One region of the Paenibacillus spongiae genome, then DNA from elsewhere that is predicted to be linked to it. Evidence: riboswitches for the same ligand, from Rfam matches in the RefSeq annotation. Region 1 holds a riboswitch; each other region holds the start of a gene.
The links. A riboswitch is a leader RNA that binds a small molecule or an ion and turns the genes downstream of it on or off. The one in region 1 is predicted to bind cyclic di-AMP.

Region 1 (4,980 bases):
TTCTTCGTCGGCATACCCTTCCTACGGGACGACGTCTCCGGCTGCCGCACCTGTCGATCCGGCGAAGGAAAAGCTGATTGCCGAGCAGATGGAAGAGCTGCGCAAACGGATGCCATCGGAATAATCAGAAGTACAGCCTCACTGCAGCCTATGAGCTGCAGTGAGGCTTTTTGTTTACGCAATAACGTACAAAAATGGAGCCGCCTTATTTAAGGCCGGCTCCATTCTTGGCTCGCGTTCAAACCGTTACTTTACGCTGTATCCTTGATCCTCGATCGCTTCTTTAATGGCATCAAGAGATACTTTGGAAGAATCATAATCAACGGCTACCTGCTTGCCGGCCAGGTCGACCTTGGCGGAAGCGCCAAGCTTCTTGACCGCTCCTTCAACCGATGCTACGCAATGCCCGCAGGACATGCCTTCTACCTTCAATGTTTGCTTCTCCATTGTTCATCATCCTCCTGATCATTTCATTAATTTCTTGACTGTTATGAGCAGTTCGTCGATGACTTCTTGATCGCCCGATTGAATGCGCTCTATGACACAGCTCTTCATGTGGCCTTCCAACAGCAGCTTGCCTACGCCGTTAAGAGCGGATTGAATCGCGGAAATTTGGTTGAGCACGTCATCGCAGTAGGTATCCTTCTCGATAAGCCCCTTTACCCCTCTGATCTGCCCTTCAATCCGATTCAACCGCGAAACGAGATTGCTCTTCATCTTATCGGTATGATGGCTCATTCTAACACCGGCACCGGCATCAGAGCTGTCGCAGCAAGCGGGTTCGGTTCGTTCGCTGACGTGATCTGTTACCATAAGTTGCTCACCTCATGCATTAAATATACAATACCCCCGGTGGGTATGTCAACTAGGTATTCATCTTATTATTTCCGTCCTCCGCTTGATGTTGAAAGCCTCGCAATTCTGATACAGTATATCCCTCGCCATAGTCGGTCATGCAGATTTCCCCGTTTGCCGGGAGAACGCTGCCGCTTGTGCGGCGGTATTGCATCCATTCAACCATTCAACCATTCAATTGATATATTGACAGCATAATTTGATGGATGGTAGAATTCACTAATCATTTCATACATATTCACTTGGAATTAGAACATTTTCATTTATGGAGGGACTGCTTATGTTTAAAATGATTTCCGCGCCAAAAGGACTGCTCGCAGCCGCTTTATCCGTTTCCCTGCTGCTCGCAGCGCCGGCTCCGGCCGTATTGGGCGCTGCCGGACAACCATCCGTCTCTTCCGCTGTGCTTGATCAGACGACGAATGAATATGCGCTGTTTCTTCAGGAGAAGTTCGGCGTTCAATTGAAGGATTCGCCAACGCGTGGGGACTTCATCCAAGCGGTTGCGCGCATGCTGGTCTTTCCGCCGGATGGCGGGAAAGCGGAGGTTGCCTTCAGCGACCTGAAGCCTTCCAGCCCGTCCTATACGGCGGCTGCCACGCTGTTCCAGCAAGGCATTCTTACCTCTTCAAGCGTTGCTGCGGACCAGCCGCTCACCTCTCTGCAGGCTGTCTTTATTGCCGTTAAAGCGGCGGATCTGAAGGAGCTGGCCTACTCCTATCCGAAGGAGAAGGTCGCACAATCCCTGTCCGCGATTGCCCTGCGCATCGAGGATTTCACATCGCTTACGGCCGCTCAGGAAATCGCCGCCGCCAAAGACGCGGGACTTATCGACCCGGCGTTCTATGCGGAGCTGAAGCCGAACAAGCCCGCCTCGAAGGCATTTGCCGAGCAGCTGCTCGGCCGTGTGCTGGAAGCCAAGGGGCAATACAAACATTTTATCGCAGCGACCTCGGATCCCGCGATTTATGCCAAGCTAACCGATGCGTACCGGACCTCCGACATCATCGCGGCGCCTGAGCTGGAAGCGGTCGTGAACGGCGCATTGGAGCAAGGGCTTGTCACCGGCTACAACTTGAAGGACAGCCGTTACGACCCCAATTTCGTGGACTCGCTGACGATCACCTACGGCCATTCCGATCTGAAGCATGCCATTCAATTGATCGGGCTGCTCCGCAGCGAAGGCATCGAAGCTAACGTACAGTTCGAGCCCAAGACGTCAGCCTTCGTTCATCTTCGCGAATGGGGCGAGCCGACGCCGTCCAGCGACTACCAATACAAGAAGCTGGCGAACGGCAATTATATCGCTTCTGCGAGAGAGTATGACATCGCCTTCGAATTCAAGAGCGCGGCCGATAAAGAGCGGTTCCAGCCAATTGTTCTGAAATATGCGAAGAAGAACAGCGACGACGTATCCGGACTCATCGCCGGCTCCTGGTGGCAGCCGCTGTACTACTCGCTTACCGAGCTGAAGGAATACGACGTCATTACCAACAACAAGATTACCGGCAGCGGATCGTATTACGCGCAGTCGTTCTCGCTGAATAAGGATTCGGAGGCGATCGTCGCCGGCTTCAAGAAACTGGATCCGGAGGTCAAAATCAGTACGTACACATTCTGGGTCGACCGTCCTTTCCACAATTACTTGGCGGGCGACGACTTCAAATAATAGTTGAGTATACTAGAAAACCCGGCCATCGCTTGGCCGGGTTATTTCATTGAGCGTCTGGATGATCTAACTCTTCGATAATAGCAGAGATAAATCTCGGCCATGCGAGTGGATGATGTAATTCGCGCCGAGCCCTTTGTAGACGAGCCGCGGCTGCATGCTGTGCGTAACGACGTAGACCGGATCCGATGTCCAGCTCCGGCAAATTTGAAGGTAGCGGCAGCATAAATTCAGGCTTTTCTCGAATAGGTAGATGCTCCCGATCGCTATTTCCGGTACGATCCACGTTTTCTCCTCGTTCGTGTTTACCGTTACGATCTGCGACACCCCAAGCTCCAGCATGCGATCATATTCATTGCGATTATTGACGATCGCCACAAACGGAATTCCCCTGCATTGCAGCAGCTTAATAAACGCTTCACCGGCCGCATTAGGCGCCGATACAAGTATCGCTTCACGACTATTCATATTCTGTCCGCCTCTCTTCATACGCTTACGAGGTTAGCTGACGGATTCGGGCGCGAGAGTCGCCCTATCCGAAGACGCACGCTGCATATGCGCATCTTCGGAATTCACCCCTCATGAGAATCGGCCGTGCCGCCACGGCCATTCCCACTGTATCGGTTCCCCCGTTTCCCTGTACGGAAACTCAGCGATTTGAAACTTATCATTTATTGATGGATACTCAATACTCGTATCGTACGCCCGGCGAATATCGTTGTAAAGATGCGGTTAAATGATTCTTATTGGAATTTTCCATCTCTACGATTGCTTTCTTTCGATTTCTCTCAATATCTCGGTCATTCTCTTATTTTCTTATTATGTCAACTTATTGAATTAAGCTGCGCCTGAGGGAGAACGGTCCCGCTGCGGTCGAGATAAACCTTCTTTTTCCCCCTTCCATCCGCATTAATCGCCTTTAATTGGCTTAAATCAACGGCAAAGTTATTTTACAAACCTTGCACGGTAGCGTATCATTCGGAATATGCTACCACCCGGACTGGCATTGACCCGGGTATACAAGAATGAGGAGAGAATGACCTGATGGACGATCGATTGTATGGGATTGAGCTGTTTCAATTCGATATTCAGCGCTGCTATCATCAAGAGAGAGGCGAGCTCGAGAACTGCCGCTACGGCCTGCTAAAGATCACTTGCGGCGGTCAAAGCGGCTGGGGCGAGGGCATCATGTCGGTCGGCAGCCCCCGATTCGATTTCATGCATTGGGCTTCTTTTCTGTTTACGCTAAGAAGGATGCCGATTCAAGATGCGCTGGCGATGCTCAGCTCCCCTCACTTGTCATGGGAAGCGTCTCAACTCGAGCTGGCGGCGCGGACGCTATCGGAATTGGGCGCCCGGCTGCAGATGCGGCAGCTGGCGGGGATGGCTCAAGACAAGGTCTCCTACCCCATTGCCATCGGCTCAGGCATTCTCCCTGACGCCGGCTTACAGGAATTTTATCGCGACAATTATCCGCCGGGCGGATACGAATCGGACATTCAGACGCGGCCGACGATACTCAGCAAGCACTTGGGCTGCAAATACGGCACTGGCTCTCAGGAGGATGTGGACCGTCTGTTTCATGTCTCGCGTGCTTATCTAGCCGTGCTGTAACGGTCAGCTGTGTCTATACATAGACGTTAGCGGCAAAGAAGAAGAGGAATCCGGGCGATCGGATTCCTCTTCTTCTTCCTTGCCGCATCTCACCTTAGGCTTCTTCAAAATCCAAATTCACCGGATGCAGCGGGAGGGACTCTTCAGCCTCGCTGTCCGTGGTCGGCACCCGTTCATCTACGATGTCGAACCGGAAGCCGTCCACCCATACGCTTCCGCCTCCATGGAGCAGAACGCCGAATGCTATCGCGCCGCTCTCAGCGGGAACATCCAGGATCACTTCATACTGATTCCAATCCAGCGTTCCTTTGATCGGACGGTTCCCCATATTATCGAAGCGCAGCATGTCTCCGTTCTCATGATCGATACGCATCCACAAGCCCGCCCACCCGCTCACTTGATCCGATTTGACGAATGCCGTGCATTTGAGCCGCTTGCTTCTATATTCCTGGGCCTTGAACATCTGCATTAAAGTAACGAAACCTAGGCTGCTGCCCGTCTTCGAACGCAAGCGTCCGGCAGCGCGGCCTTGATGCACGACCCCACGATCGGCAGTCACCTCGTATTCTTCGATATTCTGTCCGGTTACGGTCCAGCCTTGGGGTACTGATTTCATGAACATGCGGGTTCCTCCTTCGCGAATTAAGGTTGCCGAATACTTCCGGTATTCACCGGGCGCCATGGCAAACATTTTTTTGAACGCCCGGGTGAATGCTTCTTGAGACTGAAAGCGGTACTGAAGCGCGATATCGAGTATCCGCTTGTCCGTATAAATAAGATCCAGCGCGGCACGCGTCAATCTTCTCCGGCGCGTATAGTCCGCGACCGTAAATCCCACCATG
Region 2 (4,980 bases), 3.1 Mb from region 1:
AAGTTATTGAGCGCACAAAGCGACTGACTCCATAAATATCAGCCAAGTTGTTTACGTTAATGGTTCAGACGGACCCAAGGCTGCCGATCCATGTCGGCAGCCTAATCTTCGTTGAATAATGAACTATCTTTCTTCGATCGTGAAGATTTTACTTCTCTATATCCCTTCGTAACTTGTCACGGCACTCTCCAACCTAAGGATGGGCGACTGACCATTCACGAGCAGAAGGCATCCGGTACAGGATGGCCGCCTGTTTCATATTCAGTAACCCCATGTCAACTGATGTCTCTATATAACCAACAATCTGATCAAACGTAAAAACATTAAGCTTTTCATTAATAACTTCCTTATCGTAATTCATATCGCCTAATACATATGGGATGAAGTTTTCAACATCTTCGGACGTAACTTCTTGCAAATTAAAGAATGTAGGTAGATAACTGAGCGTTTTTCTCAATTCATCTGTCATACAATAGTATTCTAATAATTTTCCATTCAGTAATCGGAAATCATTATGGTATAAATGATATAATTCATGATTAGCTTCCATTCTGTTTTTCAACCAAGAAAGATTAAAACCTTTCAGCCAGATATCATCAGCGATCAAATGTGTAAAGTATCCTAGTATATATTGACTTTCTACTTGCGAACGATATTTATGTAAAAATCCTTTATAATCAATGCTTCTTGAATAATCTTGTAATGCACCTTTAAAGAAATGCGATGAGTCTTTAGTCGATACGGCATCTGGAGCAATGCTTCCAAGTAAAAATAGTGTTCTATCTTCTATCGACAGACACTCTGCAATTCGATTGGCTATAATCAAGTGCATGATTCTTGAACCCATAATTCCCCTCACCCTTCAATAATTTCCTTAAAGTATCCTGACCGTTAGGTTAATCCGTTCCTTGTGTTATTCGAGATTAAGCAGATAATCCCTCCATAGATCATGGATCTAATAGTAACGATAGCACTAATACAGCAGAAGGATCCGACGCGGCGGATCCTTCTCACGTCACACTCATCGATTGAGCAAATGGGCAGCATTCCTGAGAAATACGAGTGCTTTCAATGATGATTTTTTCCTCTATATGCTTGAATAAACTTGGTTATGGAGTCTTTTTCGACAGTTTCAAGCCGGTCAATGCGTCCCCATCCTGTTAATGTGATCTTATTTTTCATTTCCGGATATGGATTTACAATCACGCCTTCCTTATAATGCTCTGCAATCGATTCCAATTCGGCAATAGAGGAGGAGTCCAATTGGTTATTGTAATAGATGACAATATCGCCATCTTCAAGGTTATGCACGAGCAGCTCCTTGGGTAACGGATCTTTATGGACTCCCCAAGGTGCAGTGGAAGCAACATGCTGGCCACTGGTAGGCGGATCGGAATTGTACGGTTTATGCGGTGAAGTCACATCGGGAATATGAGATTGATCGGACATAATGGTTACTTTCTCTCCTGGTGACGGTGGACGGAATGCAAAGGCGATAATGATAAGGGTTAAGAGCACGAATAGGCCTCCAAACAAGCCTACCCTTTTTATCATTTTTTTACGTTTCGCCTGTTCCCGGCGCATTTCAGCTCGGGCTTGTTTGGATTGCTGTTTGTTAGATTTGGTTTGGTTCAATAGCTTCGCATGCTCCTTTCCATTAAAATTACGATACGTAGTTCTTTTTATGAAATCGTATCATCTACGGATATAACAGCACAAGAGATTTTTCGGTTTGCTGTTCAGAACTAGCAATAAGATGAACGATATATAACCAAAGAGGGGCGGATATATGCTGTCCTTCTGGTATCCTTAATAAAATGAAAGGATTCTAATTTTTGCAAGGGAGGAGATCGACGAGAAAGAAAGAATTATACTACCTTGTGTAGTTTAAAAACAAACTTTGCCGAATTTTCTGTGAGAAAAACGGGGGAACCACGTTGGGTGAATTAATTCCAATGGTAAGGAATTATAGGGAACCTTCTACCGAACCTTCAGCTAACCTCGTAGGCACCGAAGGGAGAACATTTTGAAGAAAACAGTTATATCAATAGTAGGGGCGCTAGCCGTATTCACATCGGGCGCCGGAAGTGTATTTGCAGATCAGCCGCAGCTGACCGCATCCGTCAATGAGGTCGTGGGTACACCATACAAATGGGGCGGTACGACTACAGATGGATTCGATTGTTCGGGTTTTATCCTGCATATATTCAAAACATTCGACGTTAAGCTTCCGAGAACGTCTAAGACACAAGCGAATGCCGGAGAATATGTGGACAAGGATAAGCTCCGTCCCGGCGATCTTGTTTTCTTTAATACGGATGGGAAAGGAATCTCGCATGCCGGTATATACGTCGGAAACGGGAAGTTCGCACATTCTTCCAGTAGTAAAGGGGTCCGAATAAGCGCCTTATCGGAATCCTATTACGAGAAAAGATATGTTACTGCCCGTCGTGTTGTGTCCGAAGAGGTCTATGATAGTATGACGACTGAAAAGCACTAGACGGTTCGTATTGTTAAAGGATAAGCCCGCGAATATCGCGGGCTTATCCTTTCAACCGGCTGCGCACTAATTATTCCTTCTCATTATTATTCATATCCATTTGTTCATGGTTCATGTTATTCATCTTATTCGAATTGTTATTCTTGTCATCGGATTCTGTGTTGCATCCGCTTGTCAGTAAAACAATGAGTAATAGTGTGCCACAAATAGCAAAGCGTTGAAAGATTTTCATATTTTGCTCACCTCCTATAATGGTGATTCAAAAAAATACTACGACAAGTAGTTGGATAAAGCAAGACAAATAAGTCTTCCTATTCAATCGATTGGAGGTCTATTACGATGCTCGGATCTAATAAAAAGCTGTCTTTCATTCCATACATGGTTTTGTTGTCTTTCTTTGCCGTGCATCCCATCTCAACAAAAGCCGAAGAAGGAATCTTGCAGCCCGATATTCATGCACAAGCCGCTGTATTGATCGATGCAAAGACGGGGAGTGTTTTGTTGAAAAAAAATGAAACCGATGTTTTGTATCCAGCAAGTATTACCAAGATTGTAACCGGTATTATCGCGTTAGAAACAGCAAAGCCATATGATCGGGTTACGGTTTCGAAGGAAGCCAGATATGAAGACGGAACAAGAGTTTATTTAAGTGAAGGGGAGCAGCAGAGCATGATTAATTTGATCTACGCTCTAATGATGAATTCAGGTAATGATGCTGCCACAGCTATAGCCGAGCATATAGATGGATCAAAAAAAGCCTTTGCTGAGCGAATGAATGCGTTTGTAAAAGAGAAAGCAGGCGCAACAAATACACAATTTCAAAATCCTCACGGCTTACATGATAAAGCGCATTATACAACTGCTCTGGATATGGCGAAAATCGCACAGTATGCCATGCAAAACGAAACATTCCGGAAAATCGTTGGGACAAAAACAAAGCCATGGGACGGAAACGAATGGGACTCCGATTTAGTCAATCATAATAAATTATTGTGGACTTATGAAGGCGCAACAGGAATCAAAAACGGATTTACGGATCAGTCACGCTTTACGCTTGTCGCATCTGCAAGAAGGGAGGATACGGAACTAATTGGCGTTTTATTGAAATCGGATTCGAAGGAGGCAACATTCTCGGATATGACTCATCTGTTCGATTATGGGTTTGAGAAATTTGAAACAAAACAAATCATCGATGCAAATCAAACCATGGTTTCTGAAGGTAAAGAGAATCCGCTCACATTTATTGCTAAGGAAGCGGCTTGGATTACCGTCAAAAAAACCGAACAACCAGAATTAAAAGTTGATTCAGATGGTAATCTGTGGGTGAGTAACGCAGCAGGGGGCCCTGAAAGAGCTGCTCGTTTAGTACCAGTCAAATTACCGCAAGTTGTAAACGATATCAGCGCTCCCCCTGTTAAACGACTTTTTGTCTGGCATTATTTGATTACATTCTTTTGGGCAGCCATGATCGGATTTTTAATCGTGATTGCCGCGGCTATCCGAAGAAAGAACAAGAGTGTGCAGACCCGAAACCAAGTAGATCTATTTCATGCACCTTGAAGATACCGGAGTAAACCATTACATCATTGATCCATTGGGTTATTGTCAATGAAATTTCATATAATTCATGTTGACGTGAGATATATTTAACAACTACAATCTGTAGTATAAATAAAGGGCATTAGCGGAAAATATAACGTGGTATGAGAGTTGGAAGGGATGGCTGGAAGTGAATGTACAGCGAATGAAACTAAGTGAAGAGGGTTTGAGAAGGTTTTTCGGTCCCCTTGAAGCCCAAATCATGGAGATCGTTTGGAGCCGCGGAGAGGTCATGATTAAGGAAGTTCAATCTTTACTCGGTGAAGAGCTATCATTTAACACCGTAATGACGGTATTAAATCGCCTTTCTGAGAAAGGACATCTGAAAAAAAACACAATTGGAAAAGGAAGAAACAGAATCAGTACCTTCCATCCGGTACAAAGCAAAGAAGAGTTTATCCAAGAGCAAACACGAATCGTAACGACGGAGCTTGTGCATGAGTATGGTGAAATCGTGTTAAATCATTTATTTGACGCCGTTCAACAGGCTGACCCTTCATTGAGGGAGTTGTTAGAGGCCCGAATAGATGAGTGGAAGCGAGACAAGCCATGAAACCTAGAAATTATCATATCGTGTTGTCGAGCATGATATTAATTAGTCTTTTTGTTTGGGGTCAAATGGCAATTTATTTACTTCATGAGCTATTTGGATTTGATCCTAAATGGGCCATATTGCAGTATTGTGTTGCAGCATTACAAGAACAATCCGTGTTACATCAGATAGTGCTTGTCCTTCTAAATGTAATGATAGCATACAGCTTCGGAATGATCTTGTGGCTGATTGGCAAACAGGCCATCCATGAGAGAAGATGGAACGTCAGATTACAGATGATTCGCCATAACCGATTGTCCAAACAATTCAATCATAAGTTTAAAAAGTG
Region 3 (4,980 bases), 2.4 Mb from region 1:
TGGACATCAGAGCTTATCAACCACAATAAATTGCTTGGAACCTATGAAGGCGCTACCGGAATCAAGAACGGCTTTACCAATGCATCCGGCTTTACGCTGGTCGCTTCAGCGATGCGGGACGAGATGGAGCTGATCGGCGTTATTTTGAAAGCGCCAACAAATAATGGGATTTATGCGGATATGCGTAAACTGCTGGATTACGGCTTTGCGGGCTTCGAGCTTAAGAAGCTGTTCGATGCCGGCGAGTCCTACCCCCAGCCAGCCGAGAAGGGAGCTCCCACATTCGTTGCTTCCGAAGAAATATGGGCGGTTACACCCCGGGGCGAGCAACCGGACATAAGAGTCGAGCCTAGCGGCAGTGTGCAGGTTCAGACCTCCAAGGGGATGATTGCGGCAGGGAAGATGACCGTGATTGAACCCGGTGTTAACGACGAGCCTCTTCAGATGAGCGGCAAGCAAGTTTATGAAGAGACAGGAAACCCGATGAATCTTTGGCTAATCTTCGTTTTTATGGCTTGGCTGGTTATGAATGCATTCCTCGTATTTATTGCCTACCTCCGCTATAGAAAAAAAAGGAAATATCGTTCACCAGAATGGTAAGAACACCTTCGTGCTCCCGTCATTTTCTGTGATATAATAGCTCTCAAATAAGATGCGAGGGATAACGGTGACAATATGACTGAAAAACTGGTACAAGATGCATGCGACGATCCGTGCAGCGGGACGGAAGCCGATGTCCAAGATGTTCGCGAGAAATTAATCGGCGATGAGGCGGCTTCCGAGCTGGCCGATTTGTTCAAGGCTCTGGGCGATCCGACGCGGGTCAAGCTGATTCATGCGCTCCTTCAATCGGAGCTGTGCGTGCATGATCTGACGGTGGTTCTTGGAATGGGGCAGTCTGCCGTGTCCCATCAGCTGCGCTTCCTGCGCAATCTGCGTATCGTCAAGCGCCGCAAAGTAGGCAAGACCGTGTATTACTCCCTTGATGACGATCATGTCGAGCAGATTTTCATGCAGACCCTGCAGCATTTGAAGCATGACTGAATCAAGCAGGAGCGTCATCTTATTATGCGGACGGCGGCCGTGCCCAGTGCATGGCTATTAAGTCTGCAGGCCAAGCGAAAGAAATAAGAATGGGTAGAGGAGAGAGGTAACAGATGGGTGAAGCAAGGAAGGGACAAGCTGCGAAAGGACATGCTCCCAAGAGTTCTTCCAAGAGACCGCCGGTGAAGAAGGGGCCTAAGAATTTAATCATTTTCACGACGATATTGGTTGGATTGTTCGTCCTGCTGGTTGTATTGAACCAAGCGACGAAGGATCCGGTGACGGTGGCGCTCGACAGCACACCGGATATTACGAATCAGCCGGTGGAAGGCAGCCAGGATGCCAAGGTTACGATCGTGGAATTCGGGGATTACATGTGCCCGTCCTGCAAATTATGGGGAGAGCAGATTTATCCGAAGCTCCAGAAGGATTATATCGAGACCGGCAAAGCGAAGTTTGCCTATATAAACGTGCTGTTCCACAATGAGTCGGGAGTGGGAGCACTTGCTAGCGAGTCCGTATTGGCGCAGAATCCGGATGCCTTCTGGCCGTTCCACAAAGCGTTGTTCGACGCCCAGCCTTCAGTCAACCATGATGAACCTTGGCTGACCAAAGAGAAGGTGCTGGAAGTGGCGGGCAAGGTCCAGCCTGCAATCGATACCGATAAGATGAAGGCGGATATGGAAGCCGACGCGGCGAAGACGCAAGTCGATCTGGACGAGAAGCTCGTGAAGGATTTTAAAATCAGCTCAACGCCGACGATCATGATCAATAACGTCAAACTCGATAATCCGTTCGATTACGATGCAATCGTCAAGCTCATCGAGGAACAGCTCTAACCATTTTGAATAGCGGGGGCGCAGGATGAAATTTCGTGAATATACGTTGTACATGGCTTGGATCGTAGCTGTCGTTGCAACGCTCGGCAGTCTCTATTTTAGCGAAATACGCGGATATATTCCGTGCGAATTATGTTGGTACCAGCGCATTCTGATGTACCCTCTGTCGATCATTTTGGGGATCGCAGCGTATAATACGGAGACAAGCATTAAGAAGTATGTGCTGCCATTATCCATCTTCGGGGGTTTCATCTCGCTGTTCCATTACTTGGAGCAGAAGGTGCCGGGGTTTGCTTCGATTAAGCCTTGTACGCAAGGCGTTCCCTGCAATATCGATTATATTAACTGGCTCGGTTTTATCACCATACCGTTCCTGGCCTTGATCGCGTTCACGCTCATTACGGTGCTCATGATTTTGACAAAATCCGAAAAATGAAAGGATTCTAATAAATAATAAAGAGGAAAAACACGGAAATCCTCGAATTACTTTTCTAGAGCATGCAGGATGACACTTATGCCTAATTCTCCGGCAAGGAGAAACGGGGGACCCAATCTGGGTGAATTGATCTTCAATAGGAAGATAATAGGGACCTTCAACCGAACCCCTCAGCTAACCTCGTAGGCAACGAAGGGAGAAAGTCAGTTTGAAAAAAGCTTTCATATCGTTAGTAGCAGGGGTCATGATATTTGCAGGAGGAGGAAGTGTTTTCGCAGCACAGACTCCATTGAACGAATCCATCGATCAGGTGATCGGCACGCCTTACAAGTGGGGCGGAACGACCGAGAAGGGATTTGATTGCTCGGGATTCATCATCTATATCTTCGATCAGTTCAAGGTAGACCTCCCAAGAACGTCCAGCTCGCAAGCAGAGACGGGTACTGAAGTAAGCCAGGACGAGCTCCGCGAAGGCGATCTCGTATTCTTCAATACGAGCGGCAAAGGCGTTTCGCATGCCGGAATCTATGTAGGGGACGGCAAATTCGCCCATTCCTCCAGCAGCAAAGGGGTCGTCATTAGTAAATTGTCCGATTCCTATTACAAGGAACGTTATGTAACGGCTAGACGTGTCGTCTCCTCCGAAACGTATGCATCTGTCATGAAGAGCGAGTAGGAAGAGGATTCAACCCATAGCGACAAGGAAAGACCGGATGGCTATCCGGTCTTTTTGCCATGTCGAATGATGCAAGCAACAAGAAGCGTGAAGCCGGATGAATGATTTTGATTTTGGAGCGGTAGAGAGATATCGCCATAAAAGTAGTTTACGCAGAGCGTTAATGCGACTAGAATGCAAGTGAAGGCGCTTTCTGCAAGCGAATTGATAATTCATTGGGGGAGATTCAATGGCCATTCATTATCCGAATAAGGTGAACGTGAACGCAGCAGACTTAGAGCTTGCCATCCGGCAGGGCTGTCATCCGATGCAGCAGCAGTTCGATCCGCAGCATGACGATCTTCCGTATTTCGGCAATATGATGAGCGGGCCGGAACCGGGGAATACGCATTTTACGAATTACTCCATCTCCCATGTCCCCGGCAGGTGGCTGAACGCATTATTGAATGCGGAGGATGCTCTGGGAATTCCACTGGATGAATCGGTCATAGACAATCTTGCCCGGTGCACGTACAAGGCCTTCAGCCATCCGATGAGCATGCCTCAATTGATCGATCTGCATACCTTCGAGCCCGTGCAGACAAGTGATCTGCATAACCTGCGGGAAGCGGCTCATGCGTTGTATGCACTGATCAAATATCGAAACGATGCGCAGGCGCTCGATATTTCGAAGCGGTTTATCAAGACGGTTTCGAAGTATTTTAATTTTACTACCGGGGAATGGGAGGAAGAACGGTTTCACCTGGACACGGGAGGCAGCACGACGTTCACTTGCGGAGAGGTGCGCACATTCCCGATTTCATTCGGGAGATTTATCGGCCCTCTTGTGAAGCTGTATAAGGCATGCGGCCTGGAGGAAGCGCTGGTGCTTGCGATCCGGCTCAAGGACTATGCATTCGCAAATGTGATCAACGAGCGGGGCGATTACGATGTGCGCGTATTCGGCGACCATACGCACTCCACAACGGCGATGATCTCTTCCTTGGCGCAGCTGGGCGAGGTGTTGGGAGACCGCTCGATTCTGGACCGGGTCTCTGCTTTCATGGAGAATGGGCTGCGGGAGATCGCATTGGAATTCGGTTGGTGCATCGAAAGTTATCATCGCAAGGATCACTGGGGCGAAATCAATAATACGTCGGATATGATGGAAACCTGTCTGATTCTGGGGAAAGCGGGCTACGCAGGCTATTTCCAGCAAGCGGAACGGATTTTACGGTCACACTTTCTGCCCTCCCAGCTGCTGGACACCTGCTTCATTCCCGATTCGGACTGTCCGGATCACGATTACCGCCATAAGCTTGCCTCCCGTTCCAAAGGGGCCTTCGGCTTCCCTTGTCCTTACGGGCATGAATACGAGAAGGATTACGTCATCTCCTTCAACTGGGACATCGTGGGCGGCGGCGTCGGCGGGCTTTGCGAAGCGTATCGGGACAAGGTGACGAAGAAGGACGGATTGATCAGCATTAACTTGCATTTTGACCATAGCGATGCCGATATTGAGGTCCAAAGCCCGTACACCCATCAGGATGTGATGGAGATTCTCGTGAAACGTAAGCATCCGGTCCGGCTGCGGCTCTCGGATTGGATGGAAGCAGGCAGCATGACGATATCAACCGATAATGCGGACGCCGCGTATCTCATCTCCGATGGCTGGCTGTACTTTCATGGATTGGAGGATGGCGACCGTATACGGATCCGATTCCGAATGCCGCTCGAAACGAAGCATTATCCATTCCGGGAGGAAGCTTTCACGTTCCAGTGGCGGGGAGACGCTGTGGCAGCAGCCGATAATAAGGGTCGGAGGCTTTGTTATTTCGACGATCTTGCTGAAATCGCACAACAATAAAGGTAATAGGATGGTGGTTAGACAGATGATAAAGCATGAAGCGATTCATCACGTGAGCCTGATCGTGAGCGACATCGAACGGGCAAGGGCGTTCTATAAGGAAATACTCGGCTTGCGCGAGATACCGAGACCGCCCTTC

Region 2: another riboswitch for cyclic di-AMP. It lies ahead of L1F29_RS17100 (C40 family peptidase); the one in region 1 lies ahead of L1F29_RS02615 (hypothetical protein).
Region 3: another riboswitch for cyclic di-AMP. It lies ahead of L1F29_RS26410 (C40 family peptidase); the one in region 1 lies ahead of L1F29_RS02615 (hypothetical protein).

What each region holds. Positions count from the first base shown of each region.
Region 1 covers NZ_CP091430.1:588,141-593,120, reverse strand. Annotated here, with positions in the region: gene L1F29_RS02635 (PspA/IM30 family protein) at 1-124, shown strand, start outside; gene copZ (copper chaperone CopZ) at 247-447, opposite strand; gene L1F29_RS02625 (metal-sensitive transcriptional regulator) at 466-738, opposite strand; gene L1F29_RS02620 (hypothetical protein) at 1,136-2,524, shown strand; gene L1F29_RS02615 (hypothetical protein) at 2,591-2,992, opposite strand; cyclic di-AMP (ydaO/yuaA leader) riboswitch at 2,999-3,189, opposite strand; gene L1F29_RS02610 (hypothetical protein) at 3,569-4,138, shown strand; gene L1F29_RS02605 (helix-turn-helix domain-containing protein) at 4,233-4,980, opposite strand, start outside.
Region 2 covers NZ_CP091430.1:3,733,658-3,738,637, forward strand. Annotated here, with positions in the region: gene L1F29_RS17085 (glycoside hydrolase family 32 protein) at 1-27, shown strand, start outside; gene L1F29_RS17090 (zinc dependent phospholipase C family protein) at 194-847, opposite strand; gene L1F29_RS17095 (DUF3105 domain-containing protein) at 1,069-1,635, opposite strand; cyclic di-AMP (ydaO/yuaA leader) riboswitch at 1,892-2,025, shown strand; gene L1F29_RS17100 (C40 family peptidase) at 2,027-2,500, shown strand; gene L1F29_RS17105 (D-alanyl-D-alanine carboxypeptidase family protein) at 2,840-4,060, shown strand; gene L1F29_RS17110 (BlaI/MecI/CopY family transcriptional regulator) at 4,230-4,652, shown strand; gene L1F29_RS17115 (M56 family metallopeptidase) at 4,649-4,980, shown strand, end outside.
Region 3 covers NZ_CP091430.1:5,848,039-5,853,018, reverse strand. Annotated here, with positions in the region: gene L1F29_RS26430 (D-alanyl-D-alanine carboxypeptidase family protein) at 1-600, shown strand, start outside; gene L1F29_RS26425 (ArsR/SmtB family transcription factor) at 676-1,044, shown strand; gene L1F29_RS26420 (DsbA family protein) at 1,158-1,883, shown strand; gene L1F29_RS26415 (disulfide oxidoreductase) at 1,909-2,319, shown strand; cyclic di-AMP (ydaO/yuaA leader) riboswitch at 2,389-2,523, shown strand; gene L1F29_RS26410 (C40 family peptidase) at 2,528-2,995, shown strand; gene L1F29_RS26405 (hypothetical protein) at 3,225-4,841, shown strand; gene L1F29_RS26400 (VOC family protein) at 4,867-4,980, shown strand, end outside.